Regions from separate parts of the Kribbella sp. NPDC051770 genome, predicted to be linked through region 1. Evidence: riboswitches for the same ligand, from Rfam matches in the RefSeq annotation. Region 1 holds a riboswitch; each other region holds the start of a gene.

Evidence for each region. Region 1 has a riboswitch for cobalamin ahead of AB0M01_RS11405 (ABC transporter substrate-binding protein). Riboswitches for the same ligand answer to the same signal wherever they lie in the genome.
Region 2: it holds a riboswitch for cobalamin, as region 1 does, so the genes downstream of both, metE (5-methyltetrahydropteroyltriglutamate--homocysteine S-methyltransferase) here and AB0M01_RS11405 (ABC transporter substrate-binding protein) in region 1, are expected to answer to the same signal.
Region 3: it holds a riboswitch for cobalamin, as region 1 does, so the genes downstream of both, AB0M01_RS33125 (ribonucleoside-diphosphate reductase subunit alpha) here and AB0M01_RS11405 (ABC transporter substrate-binding protein) in region 1, are expected to answer to the same signal.

Annotation. Positions count from the first base shown of each region.
Region 1 covers NZ_JBFAYT010000002.1:993,361-999,120, forward strand. The annotation lists gene AB0M01_RS11390 (ABC transporter ATP-binding protein) at 1-548, opposite strand, end outside; gene AB0M01_RS11395 (iron chelate uptake ABC transporter family permease subunit) at 551-1,588, opposite strand; gene AB0M01_RS11400 (iron chelate uptake ABC transporter family permease subunit) at 1,585-2,592, opposite strand; gene AB0M01_RS11405 (ABC transporter substrate-binding protein) at 2,589-3,617, opposite strand; cobalamin riboswitch at 3,641-3,830, opposite strand; gene AB0M01_RS11410 (hypothetical protein) at 3,868-4,848, opposite strand; gene AB0M01_RS11415 (trypsin-like serine protease) at 5,017-5,760, shown strand, end outside.
Region 2 covers NZ_JBFAYT010000008.1:103,203-108,962, forward strand. The annotation lists gene rocD (ornithine--oxo-acid transaminase) at 1-102, opposite strand, end outside; gene metE (5-methyltetrahydropteroyltriglutamate--homocysteine S-methyltransferase) at 189-2,492, opposite strand; cobalamin riboswitch at 2,610-2,825, opposite strand; gene AB0M01_RS25570 (potassium transporter Kup) at 2,913-4,832, shown strand; gene AB0M01_RS25575 (MarR family winged helix-turn-helix transcriptional regulator) at 4,829-5,314, opposite strand; gene AB0M01_RS25580 (NmrA/HSCARG family protein) at 5,457-5,760, shown strand, end outside.
Region 3 covers NZ_JBFAYT010000013.1:104,127-109,886, forward strand. The annotation lists gene AB0M01_RS33110 (3-methyladenine DNA glycosylase) at 1-607, shown strand, start outside; gene AB0M01_RS33115 (class I SAM-dependent methyltransferase) at 626-1,534, opposite strand; gene AB0M01_RS33120 (DinB family protein) at 1,854-2,435, shown strand; cobalamin riboswitch at 2,494-2,651, shown strand; gene AB0M01_RS33125 (ribonucleoside-diphosphate reductase subunit alpha) at 2,782-5,649, shown strand; gene AB0M01_RS33130 (ribonucleotide-diphosphate reductase subunit beta) at 5,610-5,760, shown strand, end outside.

The sequences.
Region 1 (5,760 bases):
AGGTCCTGGACGAGGTCGAGGATCTCCAGCTGGTGGGCGAGATCGAGGAACGTCGTCGGCTCGTCGAGGAGCATCGTGTGGGCGTCCTGGGCGAGGGCCAGCGCGATCCAGACCCGTTGCCGCTGGCCACCGGACAGTTGGTCGAGGCAACGGTTCGCGAGATCCGCGGTGCCGGTGGCGGCCAGCGCCTCGGTGACGACCTGTTCGTCCTCCGGCGTCCACTGGCGGAACCAGCGCTGGTGCGGGTGCCGCCCGCGGCCGACCAGGTCGGCGACGGTGATGCCCTCGGGGGCGACCGGTTGCTGCGGGAGCAGGCCGAGCTTCGTGGCGAGCTCGCCGCCGGGAACGCGGCGTACGTCGACGTCGTCGAGGTAGACCGCGCCGCCCCGCGGCACCAGCAACCGGGCGAGCCCGCGCAGCAGCGTCGACTTGCCGCAGGCGTTGGCGCCGACGATCACGGTGATCTTCCCGGGCGGGATCTCGACCGAGAGGTCGTGCACGACCGGCGTCCCGTCGTACGCGAGGGTGAGGTTCTCCGAACGCAGCATGGTCATCCTCCTCGGCCGACGCGGTTGGCTCGGGCCATCAGCAGCAGCAGGTACGGTGCGCCGAGGAACGCCGTGACGACGCCGACGGGCAGTGGGACGGGGGCGAACAGCTGGCGCGCGACGAGGTCGGCCGCGACGACCAGCAACGCGCCGACCGCACCGGAGGCGAGCAGACCGGCGGCGCGTTCGGCGAGCAGGCGGCGGGTGATCTGCGGCGCGACCAGTGCGACGAAACCGATCGGCCCGGCGGCCGCGGTCGCCAGGGCGGCGAGGGCGACGCCGATCGCGATCAGCAGACCGCGGGCGAGTTCGACCCGGCCGGCGAGCGTCCGGGCGAGGTCGTCGCCGAGCTCCAGGAGGCGGAGCTGCCGGGAGGCGATCACCGCGGCGGGGAGCAGGACGAGCAGCGTGAGCCCGATCATCCACACCTCCGCCCAGGACCGCCCGGCGAGGCTGCCGGACAGCCACATCAGCGCGCTCTTCGCGGTGTAGATGTCGGCCAGCGTCAACAGGTACGCCGTGAGCGAGCCGATGATCGCGGTGACGCCGATCCCGACCAGCACCAGCCGATAGCCGGCGACGCCGCGCTTGAAGGCGAACAGGTAGATGGTGATTGCCGTCAGCAACGACCCGCCGAGGGCGCCGGCCGGCAGCCAGAACGGGCTCGCGCCGATGATCGTGATCACCACGACGGCCGCGAGGGCGGCTCCGGCGTTGATCCCGATCAGGTCGGGGCTGACCAGCGGGTTGCGGGCCAGGCGCTGGAAGATCGCGCCGGACACGGCGAACGCGAACCCGACGCCGAGACCGACCAGGACGCGCGGGAGGCGGTTGTCGACGACGATGTCGGTGAGGATCAGGGAACCGTTGCCGGCCAGGGTGTTGAGGACCTGGGCGAGCGGGATCTCGTAGTCGCCGATCGTCAGCGAGTAGGCGCCGACGGCAACGGCAGTGAGCAGCCCGGCGATGGTGACGAGCACGCTGCCGAGGTCGATCCGGCCGGAGACCGGCCCCACCCGGTACGCCGCCGTGCGCTTCACAGCTCCGCCAGGCGTTGGCGGCGTACGAGGGCGATGAAGAGCGGCGCTCCGACCAGGGCGGTGATGATGCCGACCTGGAGTTCGTCGGGGCGGACGACCAAGCGGCCGAGCACGTCGGCGAGCAGCAGCAGCGTCGGGGCGAGGACGAGCGAGTACGGCAGGATCCAGCGGTAGTCCGCGCCGACGAGAGCTCGCGCGACGTGCGGTACGGCGAGCCCGACGAACCCGATCGGGCCGGCCATCGCGGTCGCCGTACCGGCCAGGAGCATGATCGCCAGACCGGCGAGGATGCGCACCACAGCGACCCGCGTGCCGAGCGTCGTCGCCAGCTCCTCCCCCAGCGCGAGCTGGTTGAGCGACCGCCCCAGCACCAGCGACAGAACGATGCCGACGGCAATGAATGGCAGCGCCTGCCCGACGATCGGGCCGGTCGCCATCGTGAGCGAACCGACCACCCAGAAGCGGAACTCGTTCAGCGTCGAGAGATCGAGCAGCGTTGCCGCCGAGGTGACGGACCCGAGCATCGCGGACAACGCGGCACCGGCCAGCGCGAGCTTGACCGGCGTCGCCCCACCGCGACCGAGCGTGCCGACGACGTAGACCACGACGGTCGCCACCAGCGCGCCGCCCATCGCGAACCACACGTACCCGGTCAGGCTCGTCACGCCGAAGACCCCGATCGCCCCGACGACCGCGACCGCGGCGCCTGCGTTCACGCCGAGGATCCCGGGGTCGGCGAGCGCGTTGCGCGTGACGCCCTGCATCAGGGCGCCGGCCATCCCGAGTGCCGCTCCCGCCATCAGGCCGGTCGCCGTACGGGGCAGCCGGAGGTACCGGATGACCCGATCGGTGTCCGAGCCGGTGAAGTCGGCGGCCGCGAGATAGACGTCCCGCGGCCCGAACCACTGGGTGCCGGCGAGCAGAGAGAGCAGAACAGCACCCAGCAGTACGACGAAGGCGATGGCGAGCCCACCGGCCTTCGTCAACCCACCACGGAGGATCACTTCACCAGGTCAGGATGGATGATCTTCGCGATCAGCTCCGTCGAGTTCGCCCCACGCACCCCAGCGGAATGATGCGCGAACAGCCACGGGATCACCCGCTTGTTCTTCACCGCCTTCAGATTCGCGAACGCGGGATTCTTCATCAGCTTGTCGACATCCGGCTGCCCCTGCGCCTCGGTCAGCGTCGCGTCGCAGCAGGCGCTGATCAGCACGTAGTCCGGGTCGGCCTTGATGAACTCCTCGACGCTGATCTTCACGTTCCGCTTCGCGGTCAGCCTGGCGAACGCGTTCACCCCACCGGCCTGCTTGATCAGCACCGTGCCGAAGTCCGGCCCGCCGGAGACCGTCATCCCGCCGCCTTCGAGCCCGGGCCGCACGATCGCGACCGTAGGCCGGTCGGCGTCCTTCACCGCGCTCTCGACCGCGGCGATCCGCCTCTGCTGGTCGGCGATCACCTGCTCGGCCTTGTCGCTCGCGCCGAACAGCTTGCCCAGGTCGTGCAGATCGGCGTACACGTTGGTCATCGAGACCGTCGACGGGTCGATCGCCTCGTCGCCCTTGCCGTCGGCGGTCGGGCAGAGCGGGCTGAAGATCCAGGTCTGGACGCCGAGGTCGGACAGCGACTTACGGCTGCCGAAGCTGCCGTCGCTCCCGGCGGCGTTGAAGATGTCGTTGAAGCCGGACAGCACGAAGTCCGGGTTCAGGCTGAGCAGCTCCTCGCGGCTCGGCATGTTCTTGTAGTACTTGCGATCCTTCTGTGCCGCGGCGTACTCGGGCAGCGGTTCGGAGTCCAGGAACGCGGTCCCGACCAGCCGGTCGGAGACGCCCAGCGCGTGCGCCAGCTCGATGGCCGGCTGGTACGCCGCGAAGATCCGCTGCGGCGGGCCGTCGACGGTGACGTCGAGCCCGCAGTTCTTGACGGTCGTCGCGCTCGCGCTCGGACCTTCGCTCGCGCCGGCGCTTCCGCAGCCGGCGACCAGGGACAGGAAAACGGCAGCAAGCACTGCCTTGGGTACGACGGCCATGGCGACCGTTCCTCCAACACCTCGTGGACGGGACGCGTCGTGGCCGGTCTCCTGGCTGACGGGACGACCGCATCCGCCGCGCTGACCTTCCCAGCCCCTCCGGGCCAGTGGTCTCACACCAGGTGAACGCGCGACGGACAATCCCGATCACAGTGGCGAGGGCCGCGCCGGTACCGCACCGGCTTCCCGAACACCACGACGGCCACACGGTAACCCACGCTGCGACCGGGTCGCAGCTCCAGGTCCACCGTCAGCGCGTGTAGAGCGGCGAGATCGCCAGCGCGAAGGCCACCATGTCGTCGGTCTTCACCTTGTTCCCGGGGACCGGCACCAGGTCGGCGATCTTGTCCGTGCCGACCCGGATCGTGCCCCGCCCGGTCGCGGTGTCGACGTACCCCTCGTCGCCGAGCGGCACCGACTGCGAGGTCGGTGCCTTGCGCACCGACGCCATCGCAGCCACCGCGTCCGGGACCCGGCGGGCGGTCGCGTAGACGGCGGCGCTCGGGTTGATCCAGCCGCAGACGATGTCGCCCGCCGCCGTCGTGCTGTCCCGGCGCGCCATCGCGGTGGCCCCCAGCACCTTCTCGGCCGCCTTCGTCCCCCGCTCGCACTCCTCGCGGGCGATCAGCAGCGCGGTCTCCGGCAGCCCGGCCGCCTGCCGCGCGGCCTCCTGCGCCAGTACGACGTACTTGGTCGGCGTCGCCGCCGGTCCCTCGACCTTGAACAACCGGTTCCCGAGCAGGAACACCGCGAGCTTGCTCGTCCCGAACCCGCCCTGCCCGACCGCGATCGGCCGCGCCGGCTCGCCCTTGGTCGCCGCGTACGCCGCCTGCGCCGCGGCCAGGTCCGACTTCGTCGCCGTCAGCACCGACACGCCCAGCCGCAGCGCCGGGCCGCTCGGGGCAGCACTCAACGCGAGCTGACAGATGTCGTAGCTCGGCAGCCCGATCTCCGCCGGCACCGCCTTCGGCTCGATCGTCACCACCGGTACCGCCAGCGTGGCCTGAACCAGCGCCTGGTCCATCCGCACGCACAACGTGTCCGCGACCTTCGCCGTCGGCGGCACGCCCGGCGTCTCCGAGGGAGTCTCCGAAGGCGTCTCGGTCGGCGTCGTACTCACCGAAACCAGCGGCGGCACGTCCGGCGCCGTCTCGTTGGACCCACCACCGCAAGCAGTCAGCACCAACAGACCGGCAACGGCGGCGATCGAAGTCACTGGGCGGGTACGCATGGTGACCCCGACTCTAGCCGAGCCCACCCGGCGACACCCTTTCGATCAGGGCGAGATCGACGTCGCCGCCGGGCATTCGGCACCGGCCGAAACTCCTTCTGGCCGGTCGGGCGGCCGTCCCATACTCGTCCGCAAATCAGGGGTGCGAACGATCGTCGGAGGGGACGCATGGTGCGGAGAGTTCTGGTCGCGTTGCTGGTGGGGGTGATCGGCGCCGCGGCGTCGGTGGTTCCGGCGCAGGCGATCTCAGGTGGTGGCCCGGTGAACCCGAGCTGGGTCGGGTTCCTGGTCAAGATCGACATCGGGGGCGACCACCCGCGGGCCTGTACGGGCGCGCTGGTCGACCGGCAGTGGGTGGTGACGGCCGCGAGCTGCTTCGCCGACGCCGGGGGCGTGGTCAAACCGGGCCGTCCGGCCAGTCCGACGACGGCGACCGTCGGGCGTCCGAACCTCACGGCCGCGGCCGGACAGGTGCTGCCGGTCGACCGAATCGTGCCCCATCCGAGCCAGGACGTCGCGCTGCTGCGGCTGGCGCTGGTGGCGACGACCGGTACGCCGATCTCGGTGAGCGCGACGGCGCCGTCGGCCGGCGAGCTCCTGGCGGTCAGCGGCTACGGCCGTACGGATGACACCTGGGTGCCGAACGAGGTGGAGGCCGCCAAGGTCGAGGTCGGCACCGTCGCGAGCACGACGTTCGGCGTACTCGGGTACGAGGACCCGGCGACCCCGGCGGACGAGCCACCGGTGGCTGCCTGCCAGGGCGATGCCGGCGGGCCCGTCACCCGAGCGGGAGCCTCAGGTGGGCAGCCGGAGGTCGTCGGCCTGCTGATCGGCTCGGCCCACGACGGCTGCCTGGAGGAACCCTCCGCGGCGGGCACCGGTGCCACGGTGATCCGGCTGGACGCGCTGCGG
Region 2 (5,760 bases), on a different contig from region 1:
GTACCGCTGCCCCGAGGTGTCGGTCACCCAGGCGCCGTCGGCGGTGGCGATCGTGACCGGCAGCGGGTGGTAGTTGTGCGCGCCGAACTGCTCTTCCAGCATCACCGGATCGGTCACAGATCGCCCCTTTGCTCAGTGCGGTAACAGATAGTACAGGACAGCATATCCTGTACTACCTGCTACTGAGATCAGCCGAGCTGGGCGCGGACATCCCGCGCGGCACCGACCAGGTTGTCCAGCGAGTCACGCACCTCAGGCCAGCCCCGGGTCTTCAGCCCGCAGTCCGGGTTGACCCAGAGCCGCTCGGCCGGGATCGCGGCCAGCCCCTTCCGCAGCAGCGACACGACCTCCGGCGTACCGGGCACCCGCGGCGAGTGGATGTCGTACACGCCCGGACCGACCCCGCGCGGGTAGCCGGCGTCGCCGAGCTCGTGCGCGACCTGCATGTGCGAGCGGGCCGCCTCCAGGCTGGCGACGTCGGCTTCCATCTCGTCCAGCGCGTTCAGGATGTCGCCGAACTCCACGTAACACATGTGCGTGTGGATCTGCGTGTCCGCCCGTACGCCGCTCGTCGTCAGCCGGAACGCCTCCGTGCCCCATGCCAGGTACGCCGCCCGGTCGGCCTGCCGCAGCGGCAGCGTCTCGCGCAGCGCCGGCTCGTCGACCTGGATCACCGCGGCACCGGCCGCCTCCAAGTCGTTGACCTCGTCCCGCAGCGCCAGCGCGACCTGCCGTGCGGTCTCGCTGCGCGGCTGGTCGTCGCGGACGAACGACCAGGCGAGCATCGTCACCGGTCCGGTGAGCATGCCCTTGACCGGCCGCTCGGTCTGCAGCTGCGCGTACGCCCACCAGCGGACCGTCATCGGCTCGGGCCGGGAGATGTCGCCGACGAGCACCGGCGGCCGCACGTACCGGGTGCCGTAGGACTGGACCCAGCCGTGCTGTGTGGCCAGGTACCCGTCGAGCTGCTCGGCGAAGTACTGGACCATGTCGTTGCGCTCGGGCTCGCCGTGCACGAGCACGTCCAGGCCGGCCTTCTCCTGGAACGCGAGCACCTCCTGGATCTCGGCGCTGATCCGCTCGTCGTACTGGGTCGCGTCGATCCGCCCGGCCCGCAGGTCGGCGCGGGCCGTCCGCAGCTCGGTGGTCTGCGGGAACGACCCGACGGTCGTGGTCGGCAGCAGCGGCAGCCCGAGTCGGGCCTGCTGGGCGGCGCTGCGTTCGGCGTACGGCGTCGCCCGCTTGCTGTCGGCCGCGGTGATCCCGGCGACCCGCGCGCGGACGGACGGGTTGTTGGTCAGCGCGGACGCACGCCGCGACTCGAGCGCGGCCTGGTTCGCCGCGAGCTGGTCGGCGATCGCCTCGGCGCCCTCGCTGTAGCCGAGCGTCAGCGTGGCGATCTCTGCGGACTTCTGGCGCGCGAAGGCCAGCCAGCTCGCGACTTCCGGCGCGATCCCGTCCTCGGCGCTCACGTCGTACGGGACGTGCAGGAGCGAGCAGGACGCGCCGACGTCGACCTGACCGGCCAGCGTGCGCAGCCGGTTCAGGGTGGCCAGCGACTTGGTCAGGTCGTTGATCCAGATGTTGCGGCCGTTGACGACGCCCGCGACGAGCCGCTTCGAGCGCACCTCGGAGGCGGCGACCAGGTCGTCGAGGTTGCCCTCGGCGGGACCGGTGAAGTCGATCGCGAGCCCCTCGACCGGCGACTTGGCCAGCACCGGCAGCGCCTTGCCGAGCCGGTCGAAGTACGACGCGACGAGCAGCCGCGGCCGGTCGGTCAGCTCACCCAGTACGGCGTACGCACGCGCGGTCAGGTCGAGCTCGTCGGCCGAGCGGTCCTGGACCAGCGCCGGCTCGTCCAGCTGCACCCAGCCCGCGCCGGCCGCGCGGAGGTCGGCGAGCACCTCGGCGTACACGGGGAGGAGCTTGTCGAGCAGCGACAACGGCTCGAAGTGCTCGTCGACGCCCGGCGCCGGCTTGGCGAGCAGCAGGTAGGTGATCGGGCCGACGAGGACCGGGCGGGCGGTCAGGCCGAGCGCGATCGCCTCACGCAGCTCGCCGACCTGCTTGCTGGTGTCGGCGGCGAACGTGGTGTCCGGGCCGAGCTCGGGGACCAGGTAGTGGTAGTTGGTGTCGAACCACTTCGTCATCTCCAGCGGCGCGACCTCCTGGGTACCGCGGGCCATCGCGAAGTAGCCGTCCAGCGGGTCCGCCGCGACGGCCGCGCGGTGCCGCTCGGGGATCGCGCCGAGCAGGACCGACGTGTCCAGCACATGGTCGTAGTACGAGAAGTCGCCGGTCGGGACCTCGTCGATGCCGTCGGCAGCGAGCTGCTGCCAGTTGGCCTTGCGCAGGTCGGCGGCGGTCTGGCGGAGGGCGCCGGCGCTGACCGTGCCCTTCCAGTAGCCCTCGATCGCCTTCTTCAGCTCCCGGTTCGGGCCTTGACGCGGGTAGCCGGACACGGTGGACCGTGCTGCGGACTGGGTGTTCAAGTGTCTCTCCTTGGCGAGGCAGTCTCGAAGACCCCGGACCCGGGAGAACGACGGGCAGGCGCGACGGATCGCGCACGGCCGACCTTCCCACGAGGTCACGCGGTCACCGCCGGACGACGACGTCCGGCGGGCAGGGGCAGGTCTTCGGACTCGCGGGCACGCCTGGTCCCAGGCACCTACTGGCCGTCGCTTCCCAGACCGGTCCTCCGGTCCAGTGCTGATGACGGCGGTCGTTCCCACTCACCGCTGCGGGGCAGTCCCGGATTTCCACCGGGTTCCCTCTTACGACGACCCGACTGGCGACCGGGCCGAACCACTGCGGTTCCACTTTCTCACAGAACTCTCACAGCCTGGGGAGAGTGTGACCGGTCAGCCAGCCGGCTCGGGGTGGTTCAATGCGCGCGTGAACAGGCTGACGCGATGAGCGCCGACCACGCGGACGGCCGCGTGCAGTCCCGGACCCTGCTGACCATCGGCGCGCTCGGTGTCGTCTTCGGCGACATCGGGACCAGTCCGATCTACACGATCCAGACCGTGTTCAACCCCGGTGACCCGCACCCGGTCCCGGTCTCGGCCGACAGCGTGTTCGGGATCGTGTCGCTGATCTTCTGGGCGGTCACGATCATCGTGACGATCAAGTACGTGCTGCTCGTGCTGCGCGCCGACAACCACGGCGAGGGCGGCATCCTGGCTCTGATCACGCTGATCCGCAGCCACGGGACCAACGGCACCCGGCGGACCAAGGTGATCCTGGCCGGTCTCGGCATCTTCGGCGCGTCGCTGTTCTTCGGCGACTCGATGATCACGCCGGCCATCTCGGTGCTGTCCGCGGTCGAGGGCCTGAAGGTCGTCGAGCCCGGTCTCGACTCGTACGTCGTACCGATCACCGCGACGATCATCGTCGTGCTGTTCACGCTGCAGCGCCTCGGCACCGGCCGGATCGGCCGCTCGTTCGGCGTCGTGATGGTGCTCTGGTTCGTCACCATCGGCGCGGCCGGGATCGGTGGCATCACTCGGCACCCGCAGATCCTGGAGGCGCTGTCGCCGACGTACGCGTTGGGCTTCCTGACCAACCACTTCGGGCACGCGTTCTTCGCGCTGGCCGCGGTCGTGCTCGCGATCACCGGCGCCGAGGCCCTGTACGCCGACCTCGGGCACTTCGGCCGCGCGCCGATCACCCGGGCCTGGCTGATCCTGGTCTTCCCGGCCTGCATCCTGAGCTACCTCGGCCAGGGCGCCCTGGTGCTGAAGGACCAGTCGTCGGTGAGCAGCCCGTTCTTCCTGCTGGTGCCGGACTGGGGACGGATCCCGCTGGTCCTGCTCGCCACCGCCGCGACCGTGATCGCCTCCCAGGCCGTGATCACCGGCGCGTTCTCGGTCGCCCGCCAGGCGGTCCAGCTCGGGTACCTGCCGCGGCTGCGGATCCTGCACACGTCCAGCAAGACGATCGGCCAGATCTACGTGCCGTGGATCAACTGGGCGCTGATGATCTCGGTGCTGACGCTGGTCTTCGCGTTCCAGACCTCGGCCGCGCTGGCGTTCGCGTTCGGCATGGCGGTCACCGCGACCGTGACGATCAACACCGTGCTGTTCTTCTACATCGTCCGCAAGCAGTGGGGTAAGCCGATGTGGGTGGTGATCGGCGGCGGCGCGGTCTTCCTGTCGATCGAGCTGCTGTTCCTCGCGGCGAACCTGACCAAGCTCGTGCACGGCGCCTGGCTGCCGCTGCTGATCGGCATCACGGTCTTCACGGTGCTCACCACCTGGCAGCGCGGGCGTGCGTTGGTCACCGCCCGCCGCGAACGCCAGGAAGGGTCACTGACGACCTTCGTCAACGAGCTGCACGACGCGCGGCCGCCGCTGCGGCGAGTGCCCGGTACGGCGGTCTTCCCGAACCGCGGCAAGGACACCGTGCCGCTGGCGATGCGCGCGAACGTCGAGCACAACCACATCCTGCACGAGAACGTGGTGATCCTGTCGATCGAGACCGAGCCGGTCCCGTCGGTGCCGGACGACGAACGGATCACGATCGACGACCTCGGCTTCGACGACGACCGGATCGTGCACGTGACGGCCCGGTTCGGCTACGTCCAGACCCCGGATGTCGCCGGCGTCCTGCGGCTGGCCGCGGAGCAGAGCGCCGAGGTCGCCTCGCTGGACCTGAGCGACACGTCGTACTTCCTGTCGACGATCGAGCTGCGGCTCGGGGACGAGCCGGACATGGCGCGCTGGCGCAGCCGGCTGTTCGTGGCCACCTCGCACATCAGCGCGGACGCCGCCGAGTACTTCGGGCTGCCCCGCGACCGGGTGGTCATCATGGGCTCCCGGATCGACGTCTAGTCCTCGGTGTCGCCCTCCGGCTGCGGGCCGCGCCGGCGGCGCTGGTGCTCGACGACGTCGAGGAAGGTCTCCTTGAACCGCCGGTAGTTGTCGGCACCCAGCCGCTCGGCGTGCTGGGCCTCGATTCCGGCGATGACCGCGTCCGCGGTCCGCATCTGGGCCAGGCCGCGCTCGGTCGGGCAGACCAGCTTCGCGCGCCGGTCGCTGGGGTCGGGACGGCGTTCGAGGTAGCCGAGGGCTTCGAGCTCGTCGACCAGCGTGCCGATGATCTGCTTGTGCTGGCCGGACAGCCGGGACAGCTCGGTGGCGCGGACGCCGTCGGGCTCGAGGTAGGCCATCACGGCGCCGTGCCGGTGCTTGAGGTCGTCGAAGCCCTGGGCCGCGACCTCCGCGAACAGTTCGCGCTGGAAGGCGAACAGGAGCCGGCCGGACAGCACGCCCAGGTCCGGGTCCGCCGTCCTCTGCTTCGCACGCGTGGTCAATGCCGTCTCCTCTCGTCAGCTTCCGACCAGCCTAGCGCATTTCGTCATGGCGCTTGATCGTCACTTTATTTGACTATCTCGGACTGGCGGCCTACGCTGCAGAAGTAGTCAAGATTCGTGACGATCAAGGAGCGGGACTGATATGACGAAGACGATCGCGGTCATCGGTGCGACCGGCGCGCAGGGCGGCGGCCTGGTCCGGGCGATCCTGGCCGATTCCACGGGTGAGTTCGCGGTCCGGGCAGTGGCCCGTGACCCGCAGAGCGCGAAGGCGCTGGAGCTGGCGGCGGCCGGAGCCGAGGTCGTCGCCGGCGACCTCGACGACGAGGAGAGCCTGCGCAAGGCCTTCGACGGCGTGTACGGCGCGTTCGTGGTGACGAACTACTTCGCCCAGCGCACCGAGGCCGAAGTGGCCGCGCGGTCGGCCGCCGACATGGAGCTCGAGC
Region 3 (5,760 bases), on a different contig from region 1:
GCGCCTGGACCCGGCCGAGATCGAGCGCCGGGCCGACAGCATCACCTGGATCCGCCGCCTGCTCGCCGCGACGCTGGACCGCCAGCCGCAGTTCGGCTGCTTCGGGCTGCACGAGTGGGCGATGGTCTACCGGCTGCAGCCCGGCGAGGTCCGGCACGAGAAGTGGCCGCTGCGACTAGGGGCCGAGGGCACCGACCAGGTCGTCGAGTCGCACAAGATCGGCTGCTCGCACTTCGACGCCTTCCGCTTCTTCACCGAACCGGCCCGCCCGCTCAACGCGCTCCAACCGACCCGCGAGCTCCAGCCCGCGCTCGAGCAGGGCGGCTGCCTGCACGCGAACATGGACCTCTACAAGTGGGCCACCAAGCTCGCGCCGTTCACCCCGAGCACGCTCCTGCTGTCCTGCTTCGAGCTCGCCAAGGACATCCGCACCCTCGACATGCGAGCGTCGCCGTACGACCTGGCGCCGCTCGGCTACACCCCGGTCCCGATCGAAACACCCGCGGGCAAGGCCGAGTACGCCGCCGCCCAACGCGCGTTCGCCACCCGCGCCCGCCCGTTGCGCGAACAGCTTGTCGCCCTGTGCGACGAGCTGCTGCCGACCTGACGCCCGGCCGCTCTCCTCTCAGACCTTCGTAGCCTTCAGCGCGAACAGCAGAGGAATGCGTGGCTGATCGTCCGGCAGTCGCCACCAGCCTTCGGGCGTCTGGACCATCGACGACCAGCGCGGCCACTGCAGGACCTCGGACTCGCGCAGGCTGTCGATCCGGAACCCGGCAGCGGACAGCGTCGTCACCAGCTCGCCCAGTCCGTGCATCCACTCGTAGCTCGTGTTCCGCCCCGGCACCTCGTCGCCGGTGTAGGTGACCGTCGAGTCGTGCGCGATCGCACCCCGGCCTTCCAGATAGTCGTTCCGCAGCACCAACTCGTCGGACTCTCCCGGCAACCCCACCGGCCGGAGCGCGTTGAGCAGCGGATGAAACTCCACGACGTACACGAACCCACCCGGCTTCAGCAGCCCGCTGACCACGTCGGCCCACTTCGCCAGGTCGGGCAGGTAGCAGAGGGCGCCCTTGCCGGTGTAGACGACATCGAACCGGCGACCGCCGAAGGCCTCCTCCGCGTCGTACACGTTGGACTGCACGTACTCGATGCCGACGCCGGCCTCGCGCGCGAGCCGCCGGGCCGCGTCGAGCGACCGCCCGGACAGGTCGAGCCCGAACGTCTTCGCGCCCCGGCGGGCGAACGCGATCGTCTCGGTCCCCAGGTGACACTGCAGGTGCACGACGTCGCGGCCGTTGAGCTCGCCCAGGTCGGCCCACTCATAGTCGGCGAACCAGAAGTCGGCCGGGCGCTCGTAGAACGCGCTCGCCGCGTGCAGTGGTGCTCGCGCGTCCCAGTCGGCCTCGTTGGCCGCCACCTGCGCCAGCTCGTCCGCGTTCAGCCCCACGGGCTTCTCCTTCTGTCGCCTGACCCGGTCGTCGTTCTCCCAGTCTCTCCAGGCCCAGGTCCAGACGTCCCCACTGAGGCTCACCTTCGCCGTCCTGACGTCACGAGCTGCCCCCTCGGCACCTTGTCCGCGCAGCGGCCGCGCCCCCGGACCGTCCCGAGAGCGTTCCCCCAGCCCTGCTCACCCAGCGTGACTCTACTCCTGTCGGACACGCTGAGTAGTCACGAACCGGTCTCACTCCGCACCATCTCCCCGAACACTTTGCAATAGCAGTCGACGACCATCAGCGCCAGCACCGACACGCTGTGCTGATTGACTTCGTGACCTCTCCTCGACCACAATTCGAACACATGTTCGAAGCAAGGACAAACCGCGGGGACTTCGGGGAGCGTGAGGATCTGTGATGCCGGAACCGTTCGACTGGGACATCCTGGAACGACCGTCGGCGATGGCGATGGTGCGCGGCCAGCTCGGTTTCAGCTGGATGGTGCTGGCCGCGCGACTGGCGGCACTGACCGACGACGAGTACTTCTGGCGACCGAGCGCGGAGGCCCTCACCGTCGTCCGCCGCCGGTACGCCGGCCGCTACCGCGCGCTCGGCTCCGGCGAGTGGGTCGCCCAGTGGCCGAACGAGCCGAACCACCGCGGCCCGCGCACGATCGCCTGGCTGATCGCGCACCTGACCGAGACCTTCTTCGAGCGCTGGGAGTGGACCTTCGGCGAGAAGCTCCAGGGCCGCACCGACATCACCCTGCACGGCAACGCCCGGGACGCGGTCGCCTGGCTGACCCACTGGGTGAACGCCTGGCAGGAGTCGATCGCCGGTCTGGAGGAGGACCAGGTGATGACGGTCGGCCTCAGCCAGGCCTCCGAGCTGGATGCCTCAGAGCCCTTCGGTCACGTCGTACTGCGGCTCAACCGCGAGCTGATTCACCACGGCTCGGAGATCATGACGCTTCAGGACCTGCATGCACTGGCCGCCTGAAACCACTAGATGTGCGCCACCCGGCGCGTCGAAGCACAACATGTCGGGGTCTACCGCTAGTGTTCTGCGTGCTGGTGGTTCTGCCCGGGCGACGCGACGTTGCGCGGCCGGGCGGAGGCAACAGGGGAATCCGGTGCGAGTCCGGAGCTGCCCCGCAACGGTGAGCGGACAGGTCGTCCGCGAGTCCGAGTACCTGCCACCGGTACGCGTACCGCCGGTACGCGTCGGTCCGAGACCTCGTGGGTGGGTCGGTGGGCGTGCAGGCAGTCGTACTCGCCGTACTGCCGCTCGTCACGCGCTCTCCCGCAGGTCGTGGTCCTTCGGAACTCGCGTGGAGAGAGCGCCTGTGACCATCGTTTCGTCTTCGTCGCCGACCGCGGCGGGCCTCGCGCCCGGTGCTGCGGCGTCCCAGCTGACCGTCGTCCGCCGCGACGGCACCAGCACCACCTTCGACCCGACCAAGATCGCGGTCGCGATGAGCAAGGCCTTCCTGGCCGTCGAGGGCGCCGAGGCCGGCGCCAGCCACCGCGTCCGCGACCTCGTCACCGACCTGACCGACCGCGTCGTCACCGCGCTCACCACGCGCGGCGACGTCCGCCGCAGCGTCCAGGTCGAGGACATCCAGGACCAGGTCGAGCTCGCCCTGATGCGCGCCGGCGAGCACCAGGTCGCCCGCGCCTACGTGCTGTACCGCGAGGAGCGCACCAAAGCGCGCACGCCTGCCGACGCGGCCGGTGCCGCCGAGACCCCGGTCATCACTGTCCGTGGCATCGACGGTGACACTGCGCCACTGGACGTCGCCCGCCTCCGGCTGGTGATCGCCGAGGCGGCCGCCGGGCTGGACGCGGTCGACCCCGAGCAGATCCTGAACGAGACGCTCGGCTCCTGCTACGACGGCATCGCCCAGCACGAGGTCGAGCTGGCCCTGGTGATGGCCGCCCGGTCGTACGTCGAGACCGAGCCGCAGTACAGCCAGGCCGCGGCCCGGCTGCTGCTCGACCAGATCCGCCGCGAGACGCTCGGCCGCGTGCACGGCGAGCCCCGGCAGGCCAGCCAGGCCGACATGAGCACGGCGTACGCCGAGTACTTCCCGCGCTACATCGCGACCGGGATCGACGCCGGGCTGCTCGACCCCGAGCTGGCCACGTTCGACCTGGAGCGGCTGGCCGCGGCGATCCGGCCCGAGCGCGACCTGGACTTCGCGTTCCTCGGCCTGCAGACCCTCTACGACCGGTACCTGCTGCACATCGACAAGGTCCGCTTCGAGCTGCCGCAGGCGTTCTACCTGCGGGTCGCGATGGGTATGGCACTCAAGGAGGACGACCGGGAGGCCCGGGCGCTGCAGTTCTACGAGCTGCTCAGCTCGTTCCGCTTCATGTCCTCGACGCCGACCCTGTTCAACTCCGGCACCACCCGGCCGCAGCTGTCGTCCTGCTTCCTGACCACGGTCGACGACGACCTGTCCGGCATCTTCGCCGGCATCCGCAACAACGCGCTGCTCGCGAAGTACTCCGGCGGCCTGGGCAACGACTGGACCCCGGTCCGCGGCATCGGCGCCAAGATCCGCGGCACCAACGGCGAGTCCCAGGGCGTCGTCCCGTTCCTGAAGATCGCCAACGACACGGCGGTCGCGGTCAACCAGGGCGGTAAGCGCAAGGGTGCGGTCTGCGCGTACCTCGAGACCTGGCACATGGACATCGAGGAGTTCCTCGACCTGCGCAAGAACACCGGTGACGAGCGCCGCCGTACCCACGACATGAACACCGCGAACTGGGTACCCGACCTGTTCCTGCAGCGGGTCGAGGCCGGCGGCGACTGGACGCTGTTCTCGCCCGACGAGGTGCCGGACCTGCACGACCTGTACGGCGCGGCCTTCGCCACGGCGTACGAGGCCTACGAGGCCGCCGCCGATCGCGGCGAGATCCGGGTCTTCCGCCGGGTCAAGGCCGTCGACCTGTGGCGCCGGATGCTGACCGTGCTGTTCGAGACCGGGCACCCGTGGATCACCTTCAAGGACGCCTGCAACCTGCGCTCCCCGCAGCAGCACGACGGCGTCGTGCACTCGTCGAACCTGTGCACCGAGATCACCCTGAACACGACCGTCGACGAGACCGCCGTCTGCAACCTCGGCTCGGTCAACCTGGTCGCCCACCTGACCGACACCGGTCTGGACGCCGAACTGCTCCGCGACACGGTGAAGACCGCGGTCCGGATGCTCGACAACGTGATCGACGTCAACTTCTACACGACGCCGGAGTCCGAGCGCGCGAACCAGCGGCACCGCCCGGTCGGACTCGGCCTGATGGGCTTCGCCGACGCGCTGTTCGCGCTCCGCATCCCGTACTCCTCGGACGCCGCGGTCGAGTTCGCCGACGTCTCGATGGAGGCGATCAGCTACCACGCGATCGAGGCGTCGACAGATCTGGCCGCCGAGCGCGGGACGTACCAGACGTACGCCGGTTCGCTGTGGAGCCAGGGTGTGCTGCCGATCGACTCGCTCGAGCTGCTGCGCTCGGCCCGGCAGGGCGACCTGCAGGTCGACACCGGGCGGACGCTCGACTGGGAGGCGCTGCGCGCGAAGGTGCTGAAGGACGGCATGCGCAACTCCAACGTGCTGGCGATCGCGCCGACCGCGACGATCTCCAACATCTGTGGGGTCAGCCAGTCGATCGAGCCGACGTACAGCAACCTGTTCGTGAAGTCGAACATGTCCGGTGAGTTCACCGTCGCCAACCCGTACCTGGTCGCCGACCTGAAGGCGCGCGGGCTGTGGGACCAGGTGATGGTCTCCGACCTCAAGTACCACGACGGCGTACTGGCGCAGATCGAGCGGATCCCCGCGGACCTGCGCGAGCTGTACGCGACCGCGTTCGAGATCGACCCGCTGTGGCTGGTGAAGGCGGCGTCGCGCCGGCAGAAGTGGATCGACCAGGCGCAGTCGCTGAACCTGTACATGTCCGCGCCGTCCGGCAAGGCGCTCGACGAGCTGTACCGGGGTGCGTGGCGGTACGGGCTGAAGACGACGTACTACCTGCGCTCGCAGTCGGCGACGCATGTGGAGAAGTCGACACTGCAAGGCACAGATGGTCGTTTGAATGCAGTACCGGTCACGCCTGCTCCGAGTCCCGCACCTGAAGTTCCCATGGACGACACGCTGCTCGACGCACCTGCCATCTGCAAGATCGACGACCCCGACTGCGAGGCCTGCCAGTGACCACGACTTCCACCGGACTCGGTGAGATCTCCGTCGGAGCGTCCCGTGTCGAGGTCGCCGACAAGGCGATGATCAACGCGCGCGCCGACGTCAACCAGCTGCTCCCGCTCA